DNA from 4 places in the Micromonospora sp. NPDC049175 genome. Region 3 is predicted to be linked to each of the others. Evidence: riboswitches for the same ligand, from Rfam matches in the RefSeq annotation. Region 3 holds a riboswitch; each other region holds the start of a gene.
The links. A riboswitch is a leader RNA that binds a small molecule or an ion and turns the genes downstream of it on or off. The one in region 3 is predicted to bind cyclic di-AMP.
Positions count from the first base shown of each region.

Region 1: linked by a shared signal. The riboswitch ahead of ACGFH8_RS06150 (coiled-coil domain-containing protein) and the one ahead of ACGFH8_RS15360 (C39 family peptidase) in region 3 are both predicted to bind cyclic di-AMP.
Region 2: linked by a shared signal. The riboswitch ahead of ACGFH8_RS10630 (coiled-coil domain-containing protein) and the one ahead of ACGFH8_RS15360 (C39 family peptidase) in region 3 are both predicted to bind cyclic di-AMP.
Region 4: linked by a shared signal. The riboswitch ahead of ACGFH8_RS08265 (NlpC/P60 family protein) and the one ahead of ACGFH8_RS15360 (C39 family peptidase) in region 3 are both predicted to bind cyclic di-AMP.

Region 1 covers NZ_JBICSY010000001.1:1,425,174-1,430,089, reverse strand. The annotation lists gene ACGFH8_RS06155 (hypothetical protein) at 1-33, opposite strand, end outside; gene ACGFH8_RS06150 (coiled-coil domain-containing protein) at 401-1,468, opposite strand; cyclic di-AMP (ydaO/yuaA leader) riboswitch at 1,474-1,605, opposite strand; gene ACGFH8_RS06145 (cation diffusion facilitator family transporter) at 1,717-2,634, opposite strand; gene ACGFH8_RS06140 (HelD family protein) at 2,741-4,855, opposite strand.
Region 2 covers NZ_JBICSY010000002.1:790,804-795,719, forward strand. The annotation lists gene ACGFH8_RS10620 (helix-turn-helix transcriptional regulator) at 1-196, opposite strand, end outside; gene ACGFH8_RS10625 (carbonic anhydrase) at 424-1,146, shown strand; gene ACGFH8_RS10630 (coiled-coil domain-containing protein) at 1,204-2,223, opposite strand; cyclic di-AMP (ydaO/yuaA leader) riboswitch at 2,228-2,358, opposite strand; gene ACGFH8_RS10635 (YibE/F family protein) at 2,525-3,898, opposite strand; gene ACGFH8_RS10640 (metal-sensitive transcriptional regulator) at 4,130-4,426, opposite strand; gene ACGFH8_RS10645 (heavy-metal-associated domain-containing protein) at 4,523-4,732, shown strand; gene ACGFH8_RS10650 (hypothetical protein) at 4,746-4,916, shown strand, end outside.
Region 3 covers NZ_JBICSY010000003.1:316,991-321,906, reverse strand. The annotation lists gene ACGFH8_RS15365 (alpha/beta fold hydrolase) at 1-513, opposite strand, end outside; gene ACGFH8_RS15360 (C39 family peptidase) at 647-1,495, opposite strand; cyclic di-AMP (ydaO/yuaA leader) riboswitch at 1,727-1,868, opposite strand; gene ACGFH8_RS15355 (hypothetical protein) at 2,153-2,923, opposite strand; gene ACGFH8_RS15350 (hypothetical protein) at 3,057-3,470, opposite strand; gene ACGFH8_RS15345 (acyltransferase family protein) at 3,563-4,798, opposite strand.
Region 4 covers NZ_JBICSY010000002.1:303,810-308,725, forward strand. The annotation lists gene ACGFH8_RS08255 (NlpC/P60 family protein) at 166-1,176, shown strand; gene ACGFH8_RS08260 (N-acetylmuramoyl-L-alanine amidase) at 1,232-3,208, opposite strand; cyclic di-AMP (ydaO/yuaA leader) riboswitch at 3,444-3,579, shown strand; gene ACGFH8_RS08265 (NlpC/P60 family protein) at 3,647-4,633, shown strand; gene dcd (dCTP deaminase) at 4,696-4,916, opposite strand, start outside.

The DNA.
Region 1 (4,916 bases), on a different contig from region 3:
CCCCTTGCGGGCGGTGGGAGAAATCCGACGCATACCGCGATGCTGCCCGCCGGCCCGCGCCGGGTCGTCCGACCGCCGACGACATCAGCGGTACGCCCGGCAACGTAGCCCGCCTGCGACAGGCCGCCCGGCAACCGCCCGCCCGGCGACGTAGCCCGCCCGGCAACAGCCCGCCTGGCGACAGCCCGCCTGGTGGCAGCCCGCCTGGTGGCAGCCCGCCTGGTGGCAGCCCGCCCGGTGGCAGCCCGCCTGGCGACAGCCCTCCCGGGCGACGACGTCACCCGACGCCACGGTCAACACGACATCGCCGGCTCCGGGGTAACCCGTGGTCCGGATACCCCGGAGTCGGCGATCGCGCGTGGATCAACCCCGGCTCGGGCCGGGCCACCCGTCGGGTGGGTCAGTAGACCGACAGGTGCACGTGGTTGGTGTGGTCGGTGGAGGGGGTGCCACCCGCGCCGCTGTACGACTTCCACCCGCTGCTGGGCAGCCAGATCTGCCGGTACCAGATCACGTACAGCACGGCGAGCTGGTCGGCGTTGCGGATGAAGTACGCGGCCAGGTTGTTGCCGTACGTCTTGTCGCCGCCGGTGGCGTTGCCGCCGAAGCCGCTCGCCTGCGCGGCGAAGTCGCAGGCCCGGCCCTTGGGGTGTTCACCGGAGCCGCTGGGGCGGTGACAGGAGACGTACCTGGTGAAGCCCGCGGCCTTGGCCTGGTTGAGCGCGTGCAGGGTGCGCGGGGTGATGCAGCCGCTGGCGGGCGTGGGGTCGTTGACGCTGCACGACTCGGATGGCCACGAGCCGTCGGAGTTGCGCGGCGCCGCCTTCGCGTTGGCGCTGGAGGTGCCCCGGTTGGAGCCGGTGTCGGCGGTGGTCTTCGGCTTGGGGGTGTTGGCCACGGTCAGGGCTCGTTCGGCCTGGTCCTTGCGCTTGGCCATCACCGTGACCTGCTTGCGTTGTTCGACGATCTCGCCGTTCAGGGCGGCCCGGGTGCGACTGGCCTGGTCCTTGGTGGCGAGCAGGTCGCGCAGCACCCGGTCCTCGTTGGCGGCCACCGCGTCCAGCGCGGCGGCCCGGTCCATGAAGCCCTCCGGGCTGCTGCTGTTGAGCAGCGCCGACACCACGCCGAGCCGCCCGGTGCGGTATGCCACGCCGGCGATCTGGCCGACCTTGCCGTCGCGCTGGGCAAGCTCGACCTCGATCTCCTTCAGCTGGGTGGCGAGCTGCTGCTGCCGCTTGACTGAGGTGTCCAGAGCGCGTTTCGCGTCCAGGTAGCCCTTGCTGGCGGCCTCGAGTTGGGCGCGTAGCGAGGGGGTGCCGCCCTCCTCGTCGGAGTCGGGTGCGGCGGCGGCCCGCAGGCCGGTCGGGGGAGCGGCCGAGGCGGTGCCGGCCGGGAGCGCGACGCCGAGGGCGATCATCGCGACGATCAGGGCCGCCAGTCGGGCGGCGGGTGGTCGTGCTGGTGCCACTGCGCATGTCCTTCCGTCAGCCGCCGACCGGGTTAGCTGACGGGTTCGGGACGGAAGATCCCTACCGCTGACGCGGATGCACCCCAGGAACGTGGTTCCCCGGTTCGCCCGGTTGGGCGATTAGGCGGCGACCGCCACCGGCGCCTGGAGGGCGCCGCCTGGTGGAGGCCGGGACCGAGCCTACCGGTGCCGGTGGGGCTGCTGCAGCCGATGTGACAGACGGTGCGTGCGTCGTCACGAGAAAGCTGTCACCACTCGATCGAGCCGCAGGCGCCGGGGGCGGCGCCGGGCTCGATCTGCAACGTCGCGTGCTCGATCCGGAAGTCGTCGTGCAGGGCGGTACGCGCCGCGGTGAGCACCGTGCCGACCTCGGCGCCGGGTGCCATGGTCAGGTGCGCCGAGGCCACCTCCATGCCCGAGGTGAGCGTCCAGACGTGCAGGTCGTGCACCTCGACCACCCCGGGGACCGCGGCCAACCGGTCGTGCACGGCGGTCACCTGGAGGTGTTCCGGGGCGGCCTGCACCAGGATCCGGACGGCGGCGCGGGCCAGCCGCCAGGTGCGCGGCAGGATGAACGCGCCAATGGCGACCGCGACGAGTGGGTCGGCCCACCACCAGTCGGTGACGGTGATGAGCAGCGCCGCGCCGATCACGCCGAGTGAGCCGAGCAGGTCGCCGAGCACCTCCAGGTAGGCCCCCTGCAGGTTGATGCTCTCCCGGGCTCCGGCGCGGAGCAGGGCGAAGGCGGCGACGTTCGCGAGCAGGCCGAGCACGGCCACCGCGAGCATCGGGCCGGCGATGACCTGGTGCGGGTCGCCGAAGCGGCGGATCGCCTCGATCACCACGTAGATCGCGACGCCGGAGAGCAGGACGGCGTTGGCGAGCGCGGCGAGCACCTCGAGTCGGTAGAGCCCGAAGGTGCGCTGCGGGTCGGTGGTGGCCCGCCGGGTCGCGGTGATCGCGGCGAGCGCCATCCCGATGCCGAGCACGTCGGTGAACATGTGCCCGGCGTCGGAGAGCAGGGCGAGTGAGCCGGTGCGCAGGGCGGCCACCGCCTCGACCACCATCAGGGTGGCGAGCAGCCCGAACGCCGCCCAGAGCCGGCCCCTGTGCTGGTGTGCGGCATTGGCGACCGACCCATGGTGGTGGTCATGACCTGCGCCCACGAGATCCACCTTCCGCCGCCGGTTGGGGCCGGGTCAAATGTATGCTCACATCGCTATGTATGCAAGTGTGGCGTAGGCCGCTGGTCCGCGGGCGCGATGCCCCGGATCAGCCGGTCGGATCGATCGTGGTGAGTCGTTGCGTGGCCCGGGAGAGCGCCACGTAGAGAGTGCGTACCCCGGCACCCGGATCCGCCCGGATCTCGCTCGGGGCGACAAGCACGACACCGTCGTACTCCATGCCCTTGGCCTCCAGGCTGGTCACCACCTGGAGGCGCGGCGCGCCGAGCGCGTCGAGCCAGCCGGCGACCTCGTCGCGGCGGGGGACCGGCGTGATCACGCCGACCGTGCCCTCCACCTCGGCCAGGAGTCCGGCGGCCGCCTTCACGACGGCGGTCTCCAACCCGGTCGCGGGCACCACCAGCTCGACCGGATCGACCCCGGTGGAGCGTACGGCGGTCGGCAGCGGCAGGTCGGGGTAGAGCCGGCGGATCTCCGCCGCCGCCACCGCGAAGATCTCCGACGAGTTGCGGTAGTTGGTGGTGAGGGTGAAGTCGTGTCGCTTACGCCGGCCCAGCGCCTGGTCCCGGGCCTGGTTCAGCTCCTCCGGATCACCCGTCCACGCGGTCTGCGCGGGGTCACCCACCACCGTCCAGGAGGCCAGGCGGCCCCGCCGTCCGACCATCCGCCACTGCATCGGCGAGACGTCCTGTGCCTCGTCGACCACCACGTGCGCGTACTCCCGGTAGTCCTCCGTCCGCTCCCGGGCCGCCGCCCGAGCCGCCCGCTGCCGGTCGCTGGCGGTGCTCAGCTCGCGGACGCCGCCAGCGAGTTGGAACGGGTCGCGACGGGCCTTGGCCGGCTGCGCCGGCTTGCCGAGCAGGGCGTCCAACTCGTCCAGCAGCGCGATGTCGGCGATCGTCAACCCGTCCGTGTCCAGGTTCCGGTACGCGGCGCTGAGCAGCCGGATCTCCGCGCCGGAGAGGATCCCGCCGGCGTACCGCCGCAGCCGGTCCGGCCGGGCCAGCCAACCGAGCACGTGCCGCGGGTGCAGCCGGGGCCACCACGCCTTGAGGAACTCGCGAAACTCCGACCGCTCGGCGATCTCCGCCTCGAAGGTCCGCTGCTCCGGCAGGCGGATGCCCACCTCGCGGGCCTGCGCCCAGAGTGCGGCGAACACGCCGTCGAAGCCGGCCCGGCGCACCTCGTTGCGGCGGGCGCCGCGGTGCAGCGCGCGGTCCCGGATCCGGTCCAGGTCGGCCCGGTCCAGCCGCAGCAGCGTGCCCCGGTAGAGCAGCCGCAGCTCATCCGGGCCGCCCGGCGCCGCGTCGCGGACCGCGCGTTCCAGCACCCGGCGCATCCGCAGCGAGCCCTTCACGGCCGCCACCTCGGGCGGGTCGGTGCGGGTGGCGGTCATCCCCGGAAAGAGGGTGCCGAGCGAGTGCAGGGTGGCGGTGTCCTCACCGAGCGAGGGCAGCACCGAGGCGATGTACTCGACGAAGACCCCCGACGGGCCGACCACCAGGATGCCGCCACCGGCGTACCGGCTGCGGTCGGAGTAGAGCAGGAACGCCGCCCGGTGCAGGGCGACCGCCGTCTTGCCGGTGCCCGGGCCGCCCGCGACGATCGTCACCCCGGAACCGGGCGAACGGATCGCCTCGTCCTGCTCCCGTTGGATGGTCGCCACGATGTCCCGCATGCCCCGGCCGGTCGCCTTGGACAGGGTGGCCAGCAGGGCGCCGTCGCCGACGACAGTCATCCCCTCCGGGGCGGCCGTCGGGTCCAGCAGGTCGTCCTCGATCCGGGTGACCCGCTCGGCACGGGACTGGATCGTGCGGCGACGCACCACGTCCAGCGGCTGCGCCGGCGTGGCCTGGTAGAAGGCGGCGGCGGCCGGTGCCCGCCAGTCCACGACGAGCGTGCTGGCGTCCTCGTCGCGGATCCCGAGTCGCCCCACGTGCAGCACCTGCCGGTCCCGCAGGTCCAGCCGGCCGAAGACCAACCCCTCGTACTCGGCGTCCAGGACGTGCCGCCGCTGCGCCGCGTGGAAGACCATCGCGTCGCGCTCGACCAACGAGCCGTGCGTGCCCACCCGGGCGATCCGGTAGCCGTCGCGCTCGGCGCGGACCGCCGAGCGCCGCAGTTCGGCCAGTCGGGCGTACACCCGGTCGAGGTGTCGTTGCTCGGCGGCAATCTCCTGCTCCAGGCCGGTCTGGTCGGTCAACGCACGCTCCTTCGAAGGTCGCCGGCGGGCGGCGGGAACCGCGCAAGCCAACCGCAGAAGG
Region 2 (4,916 bases), on a different contig from region 3:
TGCGGTGCAGGTAACCACCGGCTTCCAGGTCGGCGACGATCGCCTGCGCGGCCCGTTCGGTCACCCCGACCTCGGCCGCGACGTCGCGGAGCCGGGCGGTGGGGTCGCGGGCGATGGCCAGCAGCACGTGCCCGTGGTTGGTGAGGAACGTCCAGTTCCGCCCGCCGCCGGTATCGCCCGTCGCAGTGCCCGCCATCGTGTGACCGCCTCTCCGGACGTCCGTCCTGCCCTCGGGAGTCTCGCCCGCCGTGCGCTCGGTGCGCCACCCAGGGGTCGGACCCGACGTCAACGTATGAAATCTAAATCACGCATACCTTGACGCGTCTTGGGGTGCGTGTGACCGTGGAGCCCGGGCCAGCGCCGCCGCCGGCCCGGCTGAAAAGCCCTCTGACCAGGTCAGACGCGTGAAGACGAGGTGCGGGGATGAGTCGTCCTGGAACTCCCGGCGGGCAGCCGGGTCCGCAGCGGACCGCCGACCGGGCGTCCGCGCCCAGTGAGCCGGCCCGGGCGTACGCCGAGCTGACCACCGGAAACCGGCGCTTCGTCAGCGGCGCCCCACGCCACCCCAACCAGGACGCCGGGCACCGGGCCGCCGTGGCCGACGGACAGCACCCGTTCGCGGTGATCGTCGGCTGCTCCGACTCCCGTCTGGCCGCCGAGATCATCTTTGACCGGGGGCTCGGTGACCTGTTCGTGGTCCGCACGGCCGGGCACACCGCCGGTCCGGAGGTGCTCGGCAGCGTGGAGTACGCGGTGACGGTCCTCGGCACCCCGCTCGTGGTGGTGCTCGGCCACGACTCGTGCGGGGCGGTACAGGCGGCGCGGGAGTCATCCGCGACGGGCACCCAGCCTCCCGGGCACCTGGGCGCGGTGGTCGATGCCGTGCTGCCCAGTCTGCGTCGGGCCGAGGCCGAGGGCGTGCACGACATCGACGGCATCGTCGACATCCACATCGCGCAGACCGTCGAGACGCTGCTCCGGCAGTCGCCCGTGCTGGCCGACGAGGTGGCGCAGGGGCGGTGCGCGGTGGTGGGCGTGTCGTACCGCCTCGCCGCCGGAGTCGTACGCCCGGTGGCGGCCGTCCCGGCCGGCTTCGCGTCGCTCGACGTGCCGACCGGGTCGGCCGACCCGGCCACGGCCGCCTGACACGTCGAGGGCCGCCCCGCGTGGTGCGGAGCGGCCCTCGACGAAGGATCCGGTGGGTCAGAGCAGTGACATGTGCACGTGGTCGGTGTGGTTCGACGGCCCGCTGTACGACTTCCAGCCGCTCGCCGGGAACCAGATCTGCCGGTTCCAGATCACGTAGTAGATGCCGAGCCGGTCGGCGTTACGGATGAGGAAGGCGGCGACGTTGTTGCCGTACATCCGGGTGTCGTTGTTGTGCCACGGGGCGAAGCCGCTCTTCTGCAGCGACCAGTCACAGGCGCGGCCCTTCGGGTGCTCCCACGGCCCGCCGGAGCGGTAGCAGCCGACGAACCGGTTGAAGCCGGCCGCCTTGACCTCCTTGTACGCGTGCAGGGTGCGTGGCGTGATGCAGCCGGACGTGGTCGGGTCCTTCTCGCTGCAGGACTGTGCCTTCCAGTCACCGTCGGCGGTGCGGCCCGGCCCGATCTTGGCGACCTTCGAGGTGGCGTCCACCAGGCCGCCGGTGAAGCCCTTGCCGCCGACCAGGGAGAGCGCCTTGTCGGCCTCGGTCTTCCGCTTGGCCATCACGGCGGTCTGCTTCTGCTGCTCGCGGACCTCGGTGTCGAGGAGCAGCTTGGCCTGCTCGGCGCGGGACTTCACCGTGTTGACCTCGGCGAGCTTGTTCTCGTTCACCATGTTGATCTCGTCGAGCATCGCGGCACGTTGGACGAACGTGTCCGGAGCGTCGCTTTCGAGCAGCATCGCGAGCGCGCCGATCCGACCGGTCCGGTACGACTGGGCGGCGATCTCCCCGACCTGTGGCGCCAGCGCGTCCAGGTCGGCCTTGGCCCGGTCCACCTCAAGCGCCAACTCGAGCTGCCGCTTCTTGGACTTGTCCAGTCTGGACTTGGCGGCGGAGTAGTCGCGGTTGGCCTGCTCGATGACGTCGTTGAGCAGCTGGGGCTCGCCGTCCTCCTCGTGCCCGGACGGCGTGGGGGTCGTCGGGGCGGCGTGGGCCGGGAGGGGCCCGGCGAGCACGGTCAGTGCGGCGATCACGGCCACCACGGGTGTCATCCAGCGGCGTAGGGGTGCCGTCACAATGTTCCCTTCCGTCGACCGCCGACCGGGTTAGCTGACGGGTTCGGGGCGGAAGTGGCCCCTACCGCTGACGCGGATTCACCCCACACACCTGGGTCCCCGGCTCGCCGGTTGGCGATTGGGCGGTGGCACCGCAGGCGCCGCTTCGCGCCTTCATCGGTAACCGGCAGCGAGGTTACCCGAGAGTCGACTGGGTGAGCTACGCCTGGATGCCGACCAAAAGTGTCATTTCGCCATAGCGGTGGGTAACCAGTGACGCGGTTCTCAGGTGGGGGACCCGATCTGGTCACGCTGAGGAGTGTCACCATGCCGTATCCGTGCTCCTGTTCGTCTCCGGCCACCCGTCGGTGGCGGTGGATGGGGGCCGGGTCCGCGTCTGGTCCGGCTCGTCGGGTTGCCGCGATCGCGGCGCGTTGAGGGCGGCCAGCGCCTCCGCCCGGTCGTCCGCCCGGGGGCGCGGCCGGGTGGCATCGACGGGCGGCGTGGTGTCGGCGCGCCCGGCCGCGGTCACGATCGCGGCCAGTCCGGTGGTCAGCGGCACGGCGGCGATCAGCCCGAGTGTCGCGACCGCGCTGCGGACGATCTCCTGCGCGAGGAACTCGCTGGTGAGAAGCTGCCCGATCGGCCGCGCGTCGGCGGTGAGCAGGAGCAGCAGGGGCAGCGACGCGCCCGCGTACGCCAGCACGATCGTGTTGACGGTGGAGGCGATGTGCGCCCGGCCGACACGTGTCGCCGCACGGTAGAGCTGCCTGCGGGTCAGCCCGGGATTGGCGTTCGCCAGCTCGGTGACGGTGGCCGCCTGGGTGACCGTCACGTCGTCGAGCACCCCGAGCGACCCGATGATGATCCCGGCGAGCAGCAGGCCGTGCAGGTCCACGTCACCCTGGAACATCGACAGAGTCGTCGCGTCCTCGCTGCCGAAGCCGGTGAGGTGCGTTGCCCCGGTGGCGATGGTGGCGAGCGCGCCGGTCAGCACCAGGCTGCCCAGGGTGCCGAGCACCGCGACCGAGGTCTGCGCGGTGACGCCGTGGGTCAGATAGAGCACCACGAACATGATCAGGGCGGCGCCGACCACCGCCACCAGGAGAGGTGACCGGCCGGCGCCGATGCCCGGCAGCACGAAGGTGAGCAGGATGGCGAAGCTGGCCGCCAACCCGGCGAGCGCGGCCAGCCCCCGCCACCGGCCGAACGCGACGATCGCGGCGGCGAAGACCACCGCCAACCACACAAGTGGGGTGCCGCGCTGGTGCTCGGCGATGTTCCAGTTACTGAGCGTGGGATCGGTCGGGTCGGTCAACTCGACGAGGACGACCTCGTCGCCGACGTCGACCCGTGGCGCGCCCGGGCCGTCGGGCACCGGTGTGCTCACCTGTTGGCCGGCGGCCGGTCCGTCGTCCACCCGGACGTCGACGGTGCCGCACGGCCCGTTGCCGACCCTGGGTGTGCCCTCCGGGCTCGACGGCAGCGGCGGGCACGGTTCGGTCACCACCCTTGTCACCGTGCCGGCGTAGCGCGGCACGTCCGCTCCGCCGTCGGTCCGCGGTGCTCCTCCGCGCGGCCAGAGCAGCGCCGCGGCGACGACTGTGGCGACGAAGAGGGGCACCACGGTCATGACGAGGATCCGTCGCACCCGGGGCGGGGCGGACGGAGCGGGGCGGGCGTGGTCGGAACCCAAGTCGAGACTCCCAACGATCCGGTGCGGGATACGTGCCGGCGGGCCGCGCGGTTCAGTGTCGTCACCGAAAGGCGGCGCGGGGCGCGGCGGATCGCGAACCGACGACCACGCGATCACGGACGGTCAGTGCCCGGCCCTGGTTGCCCGGAAGTCGGCCCCTCGCCGCGGTGCCGGCACCCGGGCGTGTCGTCAGCCGCGCTGCGTCAGCCGCGCTGTATCTGCCGCGCTGCGTCAGCCGCGCTTCATCAGCCGGCCGACCGCCGCCATCATCTCGGTGGCCATCTCGTCGGCCCGTCCCTCGGCCGCACCCTCGTGCATGCAGTGCCGGGCGTGCCCGTCGAGCAGCCCCAGCGCCACCTTGTCGAGCGCGGCCTGGATCGCGGAGATCTGGGTGAGCACGTCGATGCAGTAGCGGTCGTCGTCGACCATCTTCTCGACGCCGCGGACCTGCCCCTCGACTCGGCGGAGCCGCGCGAGCAGCTGGTCCTTGCTGGCGGTGTACCCGCGGATCGGGGTGGGTGCGCTCATGCCGACCAGGATAGCCTACCCCCTGGGGGTATGGTACGGTGCACTTCCGAGGGGGATACCCCCACCGGGTACCGGTACGCAGAGGGAGACGATCCGATGGTCAACACGACGTTCCAGGTGCAGGGCATGACCTGCGGGCACTGTGTCAGCGCGGTAAGCGCCGAGGTCGGCGCCATCGCGGGCGTACGTGACGTCCAGGTCGATCTCGCGACCGGGCAGGTCACCGTGAACAGTGAGCAGCCCCTCGACGTGCAGGTCGTCCGGGCCGCCGTCGACGAGGCCGGCTACGACGTCGTCGACGCGTGAGCGGGGGGCCGACATGCGTACCGTGACGAGAGTGGCCGGGTTCGCTGTCGGCCTCGCGGCGATCTTCGGCGCGACGTACGGGGTCGGCCGGGTGGTCGACCGCGCCCCGGTGGCCGAGGGCCGGCACGACGGCCACGCCGACCCGGCGACGGGAGGGCACGGCGAGCCGGCCGACCGGATTCCC
Region 3 (4,916 bases):
CCGGCCGTCGACCTGACGGAGACCGGCGTCCACCACCGGGTGGTCCGGCGGGAGCAGGCCGGCCAGCCCGGAGACACGCAGGTAGCGGCGGGCCGCCTCGGTGCGGCTGGCGAACCAGCTCACCGGGCGGGCGGCCAACTCGGCGGCGCGGTCCAGCTCGGTGGGCGACCAGAGCGCCTTGATCCCCAACCCGACCACCGCGTCCACGGGCATCCCGGCGTCGCGCGCGGCCAACGCGAGGCCGACCACACCACCCAGCGAGTGCCCGAGCACGACGAGACGATCGTCGAGGGCGAGGGCCGGCGCGATCCGCCGGGCGAAACCGGCGAAGGAGTACGACGGCAGCGGCGGCGTCCAGCCGTGGCCGGCGAGGTCCGGTGCCAGCCACCGGCCGGGCCAGTGTCGTTCCAGGTGCGGCGCCCACGGCAACCACACGTCACCGGTCGCCCCCATGCCGTGCAACAGCAGCAGGACCGGCCGTCGACCGGTGTGACCACCCGATTCATCCACCACGGCCGCAGTCTCCCACGGTTCACGGTCCCGGACGAGAGTCGTCGACGGGGGCGTACCCCGGACCGGCGGGAGAGACACCACGGGCGCCGGCCCCTCGTGAGGGACGGCGCCCGTGGCGGTCAGCGTGCCTGGGTCAGGCGGAGTAGCCCCGGCTGGCGATCCAGTTGGCCAGGTCGATCGTGGTGATCCAGTACGACGGGTCGGACGGGTTCGCCGAGTCGGCGATGCGTACCGTGCGGCCGTTGTCCTTGTAACCCACGACGGCGACGTAGTGCCCCCCGCCGTAGGAGTGCCAGCTGCCGTCGGTGTCGGTGGCGTCCCCGACGACGTTGGCGACCACGCCCCGGCCGTCGGTGATGGCCTTGACGACGTCGGCCTGGAGGCGGTCCATCTGGGCCGGGCTGGGCGCGCCGGCGAACATCCGGGTCCGGTACGGGGAGCCCTTCACCTCGGCGTTGAGCACCCGCGTGGTGTCCTCGGCCGAGTTGGTGCCCATCTCGGTGGTGCCCAGCTCGGCGCCGAGTTCCTCCTGGGTACGGTCGATCCCGGTGGCGCTGAGCGCGTTGCGGGTGGCCGCCGGGCCGCAGTTGTAGTAGGTGTTCTGCGCCTCGTACTCGTAGTCCAGCACCTTTGTCGCCGGCGGCTTCGGCCGCTCCGGCTTGCGGGTCAGGTCCGGGTTGCTGCTCGCCTTGGCGGCGGGCGCGGCGGCGCTGGTGGCCGGGGCGGCGCTCGTCGGCGCGGCGCTGGCCGACGGGGAGGCGTCTCGCACCTCGCCACGGGAGGCGGCGACGTCGCTGCGCATCTCGGCGACAGTGGTCGCGGTGCGCTGGCCGGCCGGCGCGTCGTCGGTGGTGGCGAGCAGGGTGCCGGTGGTGGTGGCGATCACGAGGGCCGCGGCGGAGGCGGCGGCGATCTGGTACGGGCGCTGGGTGGCGATGCGGCGGAGCTGACGCTGCATGGTGTGCTTCACGGGGTCCTCCACGGATCGGGGGGAGAGCGGCACACCGGGGCCGGGCCGGTATCCGGGCAGGGGCCAGCGCGCGGACGATGGTCCGCGGATGGTGAACCGCTCAGGGGAACACCCGGCGTGGCCGGGCGGTTGGGCGATGACCCGGGGGTCAGCTCACCGTCACGTGACCGATGAGCGGGGGCACCGCTACGCCGTGGAGGCGAGGGAACAGCCGAGGGGTGGAGAGATGCTGCACGAGGATGGAACTCCTTCCGAGACCGCCTACCGGGTTAGCTGACGGATTCGGGCGGGAAGATCGCCCTACCGCGGGCCGTGGCTCGCGGATTCACCCCGGACTTACTGATGGGTCCCCGGTTCGTTCATCACGATTGAGCGGGTCGGCGCGGCGTCGCCTCTTGCGATCGGTTACCGCACCGGACGGGACGACACTACTGGCCCGTTCACACCCTGCCAAGCCAGGTTCACCTGCGTAAACCCGGATCGGCGCAGCAATTTCTCCGCGTCTGGCCGATGACGTGACTCGATGGGACAAGCGGTTACGGTGACGCCTACGGGCGACAACCGGACAGGTCGCCAAAAGTGCGGCCACAATCCCGGGAACAATCGAGCCGATCGTGCCGGACGCCCGATTTCGGAATGCGGTGAGCGGGCTCACATAACGGATCGAGCTCAACCCGCACGGGCGGGACGCCAGCGTGTCACGACGGCGGGGCGGGCAGCCCCGGGCACCAGCCGGCGGGCCGGTGCCCGGCTGGGCCGCAGCCGGGCCGCTGCCAAAGCCGCCTCCTGGGCAAGGACGCGCGCCGACTCGGCGGCCAGTTCCGCGGCCCGCCAGGCGGCCCGCTCAGCGTCGGCGGCGGCCTGGTGGTCGGCCCGTCGCGCGTCCCGGATCGCCCGGCTGAGCAGCGCTTCCTGCTCGACCGGGTGCCGCCGGGGATCCCAGCCGTGCCGCCGCCCGAACACGTCGCTGAGCTGCGCCATGCTCAGGTCGCCCCGCCAGTACGCCGCCGTCGCCGCACGGTGCAGGTAGCGCTCCCGGGCGGCGTACTCGGCCGGGGTGCGGGGGGTGCCCGGGGTGGGCAGCGCCCCGGATCCCGCGAAGCGGCGCGCCGCGGTGTCCGCCTCGTCGTACCGCGCCCAGGCCCGTTCCGCCTGCTCCTGACTGATCAGCCAGGCATCGCGCCGCCGCTGGGCCGTCCTGGCCGCGCCGGCCGCGGCGACAGCCACCTCCTCGGCGTACCGGCGCCTGTCGACGACCTCGGCCGCGGCCACCTCGCGGGCGGTCGGTACGGCCGGCGACGGGTCACCGATGGGACGGTCCCGTTCGGGCCTGGCGACCAGCACGGCGAGCACGCCCAGCGCCAGGAGGAACAGGGCCGACCAGATGGCGGCGGCCTGCGGTACCTCGGTTACGAACTGGTAGAAGACGGCGGTCTCCATAGTCGGCACCTCGCGGAGGAAGCAGAGCGATGAGGGCCCCGCGAGTCCCCTGGCCACGGGCGGGCCAAGGGTCGGCGGGGTGCGGAGCTGGTCTGTCGACAGGGCGCGGCGACGGGACGCTCGTCCCGGTGGCTCAGCGCCCGGGTGGACCCCGGGGCGCCCGGCTGCGGGAGCCGTCGACGAGGGGCAGCCGGTCGGACCCGGCCGCGCGCACCCGCAGCGCGCCGGTCACGACGGCGCCCTGGCCGCCGGGGAGCGCCGGTTGCGCGTCGACCGACCAGGCCGGGGAGGCCTCCCCGGCGACACCCGCACTCGGCCCGGCGCCCACGGTCGGCGCGGCGCTCAGGCTCGGCGCGACGGACGGGCTCGACGCGGCGCTCAGGCTCGGCGCGGCGCTCAGGCTCGACGCGGCGGACGGGTTCGGCACGGCGGCCGCGGCCGCGCCGGCGCCGAGCGCCAGGGCCGCGACGACGGCGAGGCTGGTCAGCACCCGGGTCGCCCAGCGCGCCACCCACCACAGGGGACAGGTGAACGCGACCGGAAGCACGTCCCCACGCTACCGTCGTGCCGACCCGGGCGCATCGACCACGGGCGTGTCGACGCGCGCCGCGCCGAGCCCGCTGACCAGGGTGGATGGCGTCAGCGCGTGTCCGCGTACGTGGATCGATTGTCGGTCTGGTCGGGCCCGCCGGCCTCGGTGCGGGTCCCCACGCCGGTCTCGGGGGCGTCGTTGCCGGCGGCCCGGCTGGGGGCCGTGCGTTGTCCGGGGACGGACGCCGCTCGGGCCGGACGGCGCGGTGCGAGCCGGCGCATCATCGGGGTTTCGACGTAGCGATGCAGCAGCCCGGCGAGGAGCAGTGTCACCAGCAGGAAACCGAGCACCACGACCGGGCCGCGCCAGCCCTCGAAGCCGGTCCCCCAGTCGCCGGTGAAGCGCAGCACGCTCGTCATCACCAACACGTGGACCAGGTAGAAGGCGAAGGAGACCTCGCCGAGCCAGACCAGCGGGCGGGACCGCCACGGCGACCGCCGGTCCCGCACGTCCGCGTCCGCGGCGGCGGTGATCACCAGCAGGTACGCGACCGCGAGCAGCGTGGTCCACAGCTCCGCGGGAATCCACTGCGTGGCAACCGCCCAGGTGCCCACGAAGATGACGCTGGCCCAGGTCAGCCCCGGGCCGCGCCAGAGTCCCCGGCGCATCAACTCGGCCGCCACCGCGCCCAGCCAGAACTCCAGCGACCGGACCGGCGGGAAGATCTGGGTGAACCACCACCGGCTCACCTCCGGCACCAGGTGCTGGGCCGGCCAGAGCGCGAGGATCAGCAGGGGCAGCGCGACGATCAGCACCACGAGCAGCTTCGGCCGGGCCCGGCGCAGCAGCGGCAGCGCCAGCGGCAGGCAGAGGTAGAAGAAGAACTCGCAGGAGAGCGACCAGCTCACCGTGTTGAGGCTGTAGAACCAGCCCGGCCGGGGATCCCACGCCTGCAACAGCAGCACGTTCTCCAACGCGGCCGCCGGCAGGACCGGGTCGGCGAACCACCAGGCGACGAGCAACGTCGCCCCGAACAGCACCAGGTGGTTGGGGTAGATCTTGGCAATCCGACGCCGCCAGAAGGTACGCCGGGAGTCGCCGACCCGGGCCGACCAGACCAGCACGAACCCGCTGAGGATGAAGAAGAACTGCACCCCGGACAGACCGAGACCGAACAGCTTGTCGACAACGGCCTTGTAGTCCGGCTCGGCGATGATCCGCATGGTGCCCGCGTGGAACCCGAAGACCAGCAGCGCGGCGATCCAGCGCAGCCCGGTCAGCGAGGGCAGCCGGGGCGGTGCGGGGGCGGGCCGGGCGGTCGACGGCGCGGCGGCGCTCGTCATGAGCGGATACCGAGGCTTGGCAGGGTCACCAGCACGTTCGTATCCTCCTCGGCACGGCGTGGACGGCCCGGCGGCGACGCCCGCGACGGCCCGGCGGGGCCGCACCCGGGGCACCCTA
Region 4 (4,916 bases), on a different contig from region 3:
CGCCAATACCCTTTGTGTGCAAGCGGTTGCACGACAGTGACGGTTACTCCACTCGCCTTGATTACCGCCCCGCGCTTCCCTAATGTGGGGCACCGACCGCTGTGGGTCGTCTGCCTCGGCCCTTCCCTCACGCGAGGCGCCCGGCGGTCGGTTGCAAAGGAGTCGGTGCCGGTGGCAACCATGCCCCCTCATCGTCACGACCTGTCTGCGTCTGCTCGGCCGGGTGGTCTGCGCCGGGCTGGTCACCGTCTGCTCGTCCTGGTCGCCGCCGCGGTGGTCGGCGCGGGCCTGCTTACCGCCCCGGCGCACGCCGCGCCGACGGTCGACGAGATCGAGGCGCAGATCGACAAGAAGTGGGAGCAGTTGGAGCCCACTATCGAGCAGTACAACAAGGTCAGGGCGCAGCTGAAGGTCAACCGGCAGAAGTCGGTGAACCTGCAGAAGAAGATCGAGCCGCTGGCGTTGCAGAGCGAGTTGGCGCTCAACCGGGTCGGCGATCTCGCCTCCCGCTACTACATCTCGGGCCCGTCGCACGACATTGGCGCGCTGTTGGTCAGCGCCAAGCCGGACACGCTCACCGAGCAGCTCACCATTCTCGACCGCTTGGCCGCGCAGGAGCGCAAGGAGGTCGAGGGCGTCCTCGCCGTGCGGGACAAGTACGACGGCGAGAAGCAGAAGCTGGATGCCCTGATCGTCACCCAGACCAAGCAGCAGAACGAGCTGGCGGCCAAGAAGAAGCAGATCGACGCCGAGATCAAGCAGCTTGAGGCGTCGATGCCGAAGACCACGGTCAAGACCGCCGGCTGCCCGACCATCAACGGTGTGGTTTCCGTGGCCGCCCAGAAGGCGATCAAGACCGCCTGCCAACAGGTCGGCGATCCGTACGTCTGGGGCGCCGTCGGCCCGAACTCGTTCGACTGCTCGGGGCTGACCCAGTACGCCTACAAGTCGGCCGGGATCTCCCTGACCCACCACACCGGAGACCAGTGGAACGAGGGCAAGGCCGTGGCGCGAGCCGAGGCCCGTGCCGGTGACCTGGTCTTCTTCTACTCCGGCCTGAGTCATGTCGGGCTGTATCTGGGTAACAACCAGATGGTGCACGCACCACGTGCCGGTAAACCGGTGCAGGTGTCCAGCATCAACACCATGCCCGTCGCCGGGTTCCGCAGACCCTGATCCACACCGTTCGACACGACGGCCCCCGGTCACCGACCGGGGGCCGTCGCCGTTGTCAGCGGGGTGCGCCCACCGGGGACGGCAGGAGCAGTACGTCGGCCAGGTCGACGTACATGATGCGATGGCCGAACTGGATCTGCGCGTACCGGTTCTTGCCCCGGATCACCGTCCAGTCGCCGGGCGAGGAGCCGTCGACGGTGCTGGCCCGGTAGTACTCGCCCGGCAGCACCGCGCCGACGGCGTACCGCTGCCCGGCGGCCAGGGTGTACTGCAGTGGCGAGATCGTCTGGTAGGGCACGCCGGCCGGATAGGCCGCCTGTTCCGGGTATGCCCGCCCGTACACCGGAATGGTGGCCCGGCCGGGCTTCGGGGTGGCCACCACACCGACGGTCCAACTGGCGGTGGGCCTGGACGCCGGGTTGTGGAACCAGGCCCGTTGCCCGAGGTACCAGATCGCCGTCCAGTCACCCTGCCGGCCGGCCAGCGCGTACGTCTGACCGGCGGAGGCGCGGGCGCCGTGATCCGACACCTCCATGGTGTTCGGGGTGCCGTCGGGGCGGAGCGCGATGTCGTTCACCAGTGGCGCGTCCGCGGCCGGCGCGGAGCGAAGCACCACCGCCGAGGAGCCGCGTGGCGCACACGGGACGCCGACGGTGACGCAGCCGACGAACGCCGGCTGGTTGGTGGCGAAGTCCGGGTCGATCCGGACCAGACCGGTGGACGGGGTGCCGGTGTCCAGGCGGGGCGCGTGCAGCAGCTCGAAGTAGTGGGTCCAGTCCCAGTACGGACCGGTGTCCCAGTGCATCCCACGGACGTTCGCGGCGACGGTGCCGGGCACGTTGTCGTGGCCGATGATGTGCTGGCGGTCCAGCGGGACGCCCAGCCGCAGCGCGAGGTGCCGGACCAGCTTCGCCGAGGTCCGGTACATCGCCTCGGTGTACCAGGTGCCCTGCGCGGCGTAGCCCTCGTGCTCCAGCCCGACCGCCTTGGCGTTGACGTACCAGTTGCCGGCGTGCCAGGCGACATCCTTGGTCCGGACGTGCTGGGCGACGTGCCCGTCCACCGAGCGCAGCGTGTAGTGCCAGCTCACGTACGTCGGATCCTGCACGAGCCGCAGGGTGGTGGCCCAGCTCCCCTCGGTGTCGTGGATGACGATGTACTCGATCTTCTGCCGGGCGGGACGGTCGGACAGGTCGTGGTTGCCGTAGTCACCGTCGCCGAACGCCGCGTAGGGCGCCGGGATCCACTCGCAGGAGATGGTGCGGGGGCATTCCAGGCCGTCCGGGCGGTCGAGCCGGCGCAGACCCAGCCGGTCCAGCCAGGAGCGCTGCGGGCGGATCGCGCGGGCCGGCAGCGTGATCCGCTGGCCGTCGTCGGTCACCCGCGACGCGCCGGCGCCGATGGTGGTGAAGACCTCGTCGGCGAAGGCCGCCGCGGCGTCCGCGCTGTCCGCGCCGGTGTAGCGGGCCACCGCGCCGTACCAGGTGGCCGGGTCGGTGCCGGCACCGACCGGGGCGCCCAACTCCCGCTGGTACGAGGCCAGGAGTGCGGCCCCGCCCCGGATGTTGACGTCGGCGTCGGTGCGCAGCGCGTCGGGAGTCGCGCCGGTCAGCGCGGCGGCGGCATCCACGGTCTGCGACGCGGCGGCGGGTGGCGCCGGGTCCTGGGCCGTCCGGGGTACAGGTGCCAGCGTGGTACGGGAGTCGTCGCCGCGCGGGTCCTCGGTGCCGGTGTCGTGGTGACCACGCACGGGCAGAGCGGTCACGTGTCGGGCGTCGGTCAGGTGCATGGGGCCGTAGCCGCCGCTGGTGCTGGGTGTGCCGGCGTTGCTGTCCCAGCGGGACTCCAGGTAGGAGACGCCGAGCAGCACGTCGGTCGGTACGCCGTACTCGGCGGCCGCGGCGGCGTACCGCTGCTGGCGGTCGACGGTGGGTGCGGCGGCGTGGGCGGGTGCTCCGACCGCGGTCGCGGCGGCGAGCACGGCGACGGCGAGCAGCGCACGCCGGCCGGGCAGCAGGGTTGGATGGCGCATCGAACCCCCTAGATTTCGCGGGTGTGGATGACGCCACCCTCGCGCCGGCCGGGAGTCCGCGTCAATACCTTTCCATGTGTCGACCTGCCAGGAAATAAATCTTCACGTACGGTTCGGTGATCCTCTCCGATCGGTACGGAGTGTCACGGCCGCACGGGTTGCGGAGCGGTAACAAGCGTCTCTACTCTGGTCATTCGTCGGCCCGATAGCAGCTCCGTCCAGCCCGGGCGGTAACGGACCGACACCGCCGAGTCGTTTCCGAACGAACCGGGGACCCATGTCCCCCGGGGTGAATCCGCAGCCACTGCGGTAGGGCGCCGACTTCCCGCCCGAACCCGTCAGCTAACCCGGTAGGCGGTCAGGAAGAAGGAGTACGGAACCCCGGTGGCACTCCATGCCCCGCGGCCGTCGTCCGAGCGGTCGGCAACAGCCGGCCCGATGTCGATTGCGCCGCGCCCACGCTGGTCCCGCTTCACCACCGCGCTCGCCGCACTGGCCGGCGTCGCCGTCGTCCTGACCGGCAGCGCCACGGCGGCCCACGCCGACCCGTCCGTCGCCGAGATCGAGCGCCAGATCGACGCCGACTGGAACAAACTCGAACCGATCATCGAACAGCACAACGCCACCCGGACCGACCTCGCCGCCAAGCGCAAGCAGGCCCAGGCGCTGGCCGCCCGGATCGCCCCGCTGGAGCGCCAGGTCGACGCCGCGATGGACAAGGTCAGTGCCCTGGCCGTGCGCGCGTACAAGGGTGAGAACGTGCTGACCGTCAACGCGGTGCTGGGCAGCCGGTCACCCAGTGAGGTGGTCGGTCAGCTCGAACTGCTCGACCGCTTCGCGCACAACCAGCAGCAGGACGTCCGCGAGGTGGCCGACCTGCGCGACGAGTTGGCCGGGCAGAAGGCGCCGCTCGACGAGATGGTGGCCCAGCTGACCCGTACCGAGGCCCAGTTGGCGGCGAAGAAGAAGCAGATCAACGAGGAGATCGACAAGCTGCAGAAGCTGCGCCTCAAGGTGTACGGCAGCGGTGGCGGCGGTCCGTTGCGCCCCGCGCCCTGCCCCGGCAGCTATCCCGGTGGCGCCGCCGGCACCGCGGTCAAGTTCGCCTGCGCGCAGATCGGCAAGCCCTACGTCTGGGGTGCCGAGGGTCCGAACTCGTACGACTGCTCCGGACTCATGCTCGCCGCCTGGGCGAAGGCCGGGGTGTCACTGCCGCACAACGCCGCAGCCCAGAGCCGCGCCACCAAGAACGTCAGCAAGGCCGACCTGCGCCCCGGCGACCTGGTCTTCTACTACAGCGACATCCACCACGTCGGGATGTACGTCGGTGGCGGCTGGGTGGTGCACGCCTCGCAGGCCGGCGAACCGGTCAAGATGAAGAGGGCCGACGACGGTCAGGTCCACAGCTACGGCCGTCCAGGCTGATCGATCGTGCTGACCGAAGGGCCCGTCGCGATTCGTCGCGGCGGGCCCTCGTCGTCAGCGGTTCAGCGGGTGGGCCAGGTGCGCCAGTGCTGCCAGGCGCGGCTCGGCGTCGGCCCCCGCTGCCCCTGGTAGCGCGAGCCGTAGACCGCCGAGCCGTACGGGTGCTCGGCCGGCGAGGAGAGCCGGAAGATGCAGAGCTGCCCGATCTTCATGCCCGGCCAGAGGGTGATGGGCAGGTTCGCCACGTTCGAGAGTTCGAGCGTGACGTGCCCGGAGAAGCCGG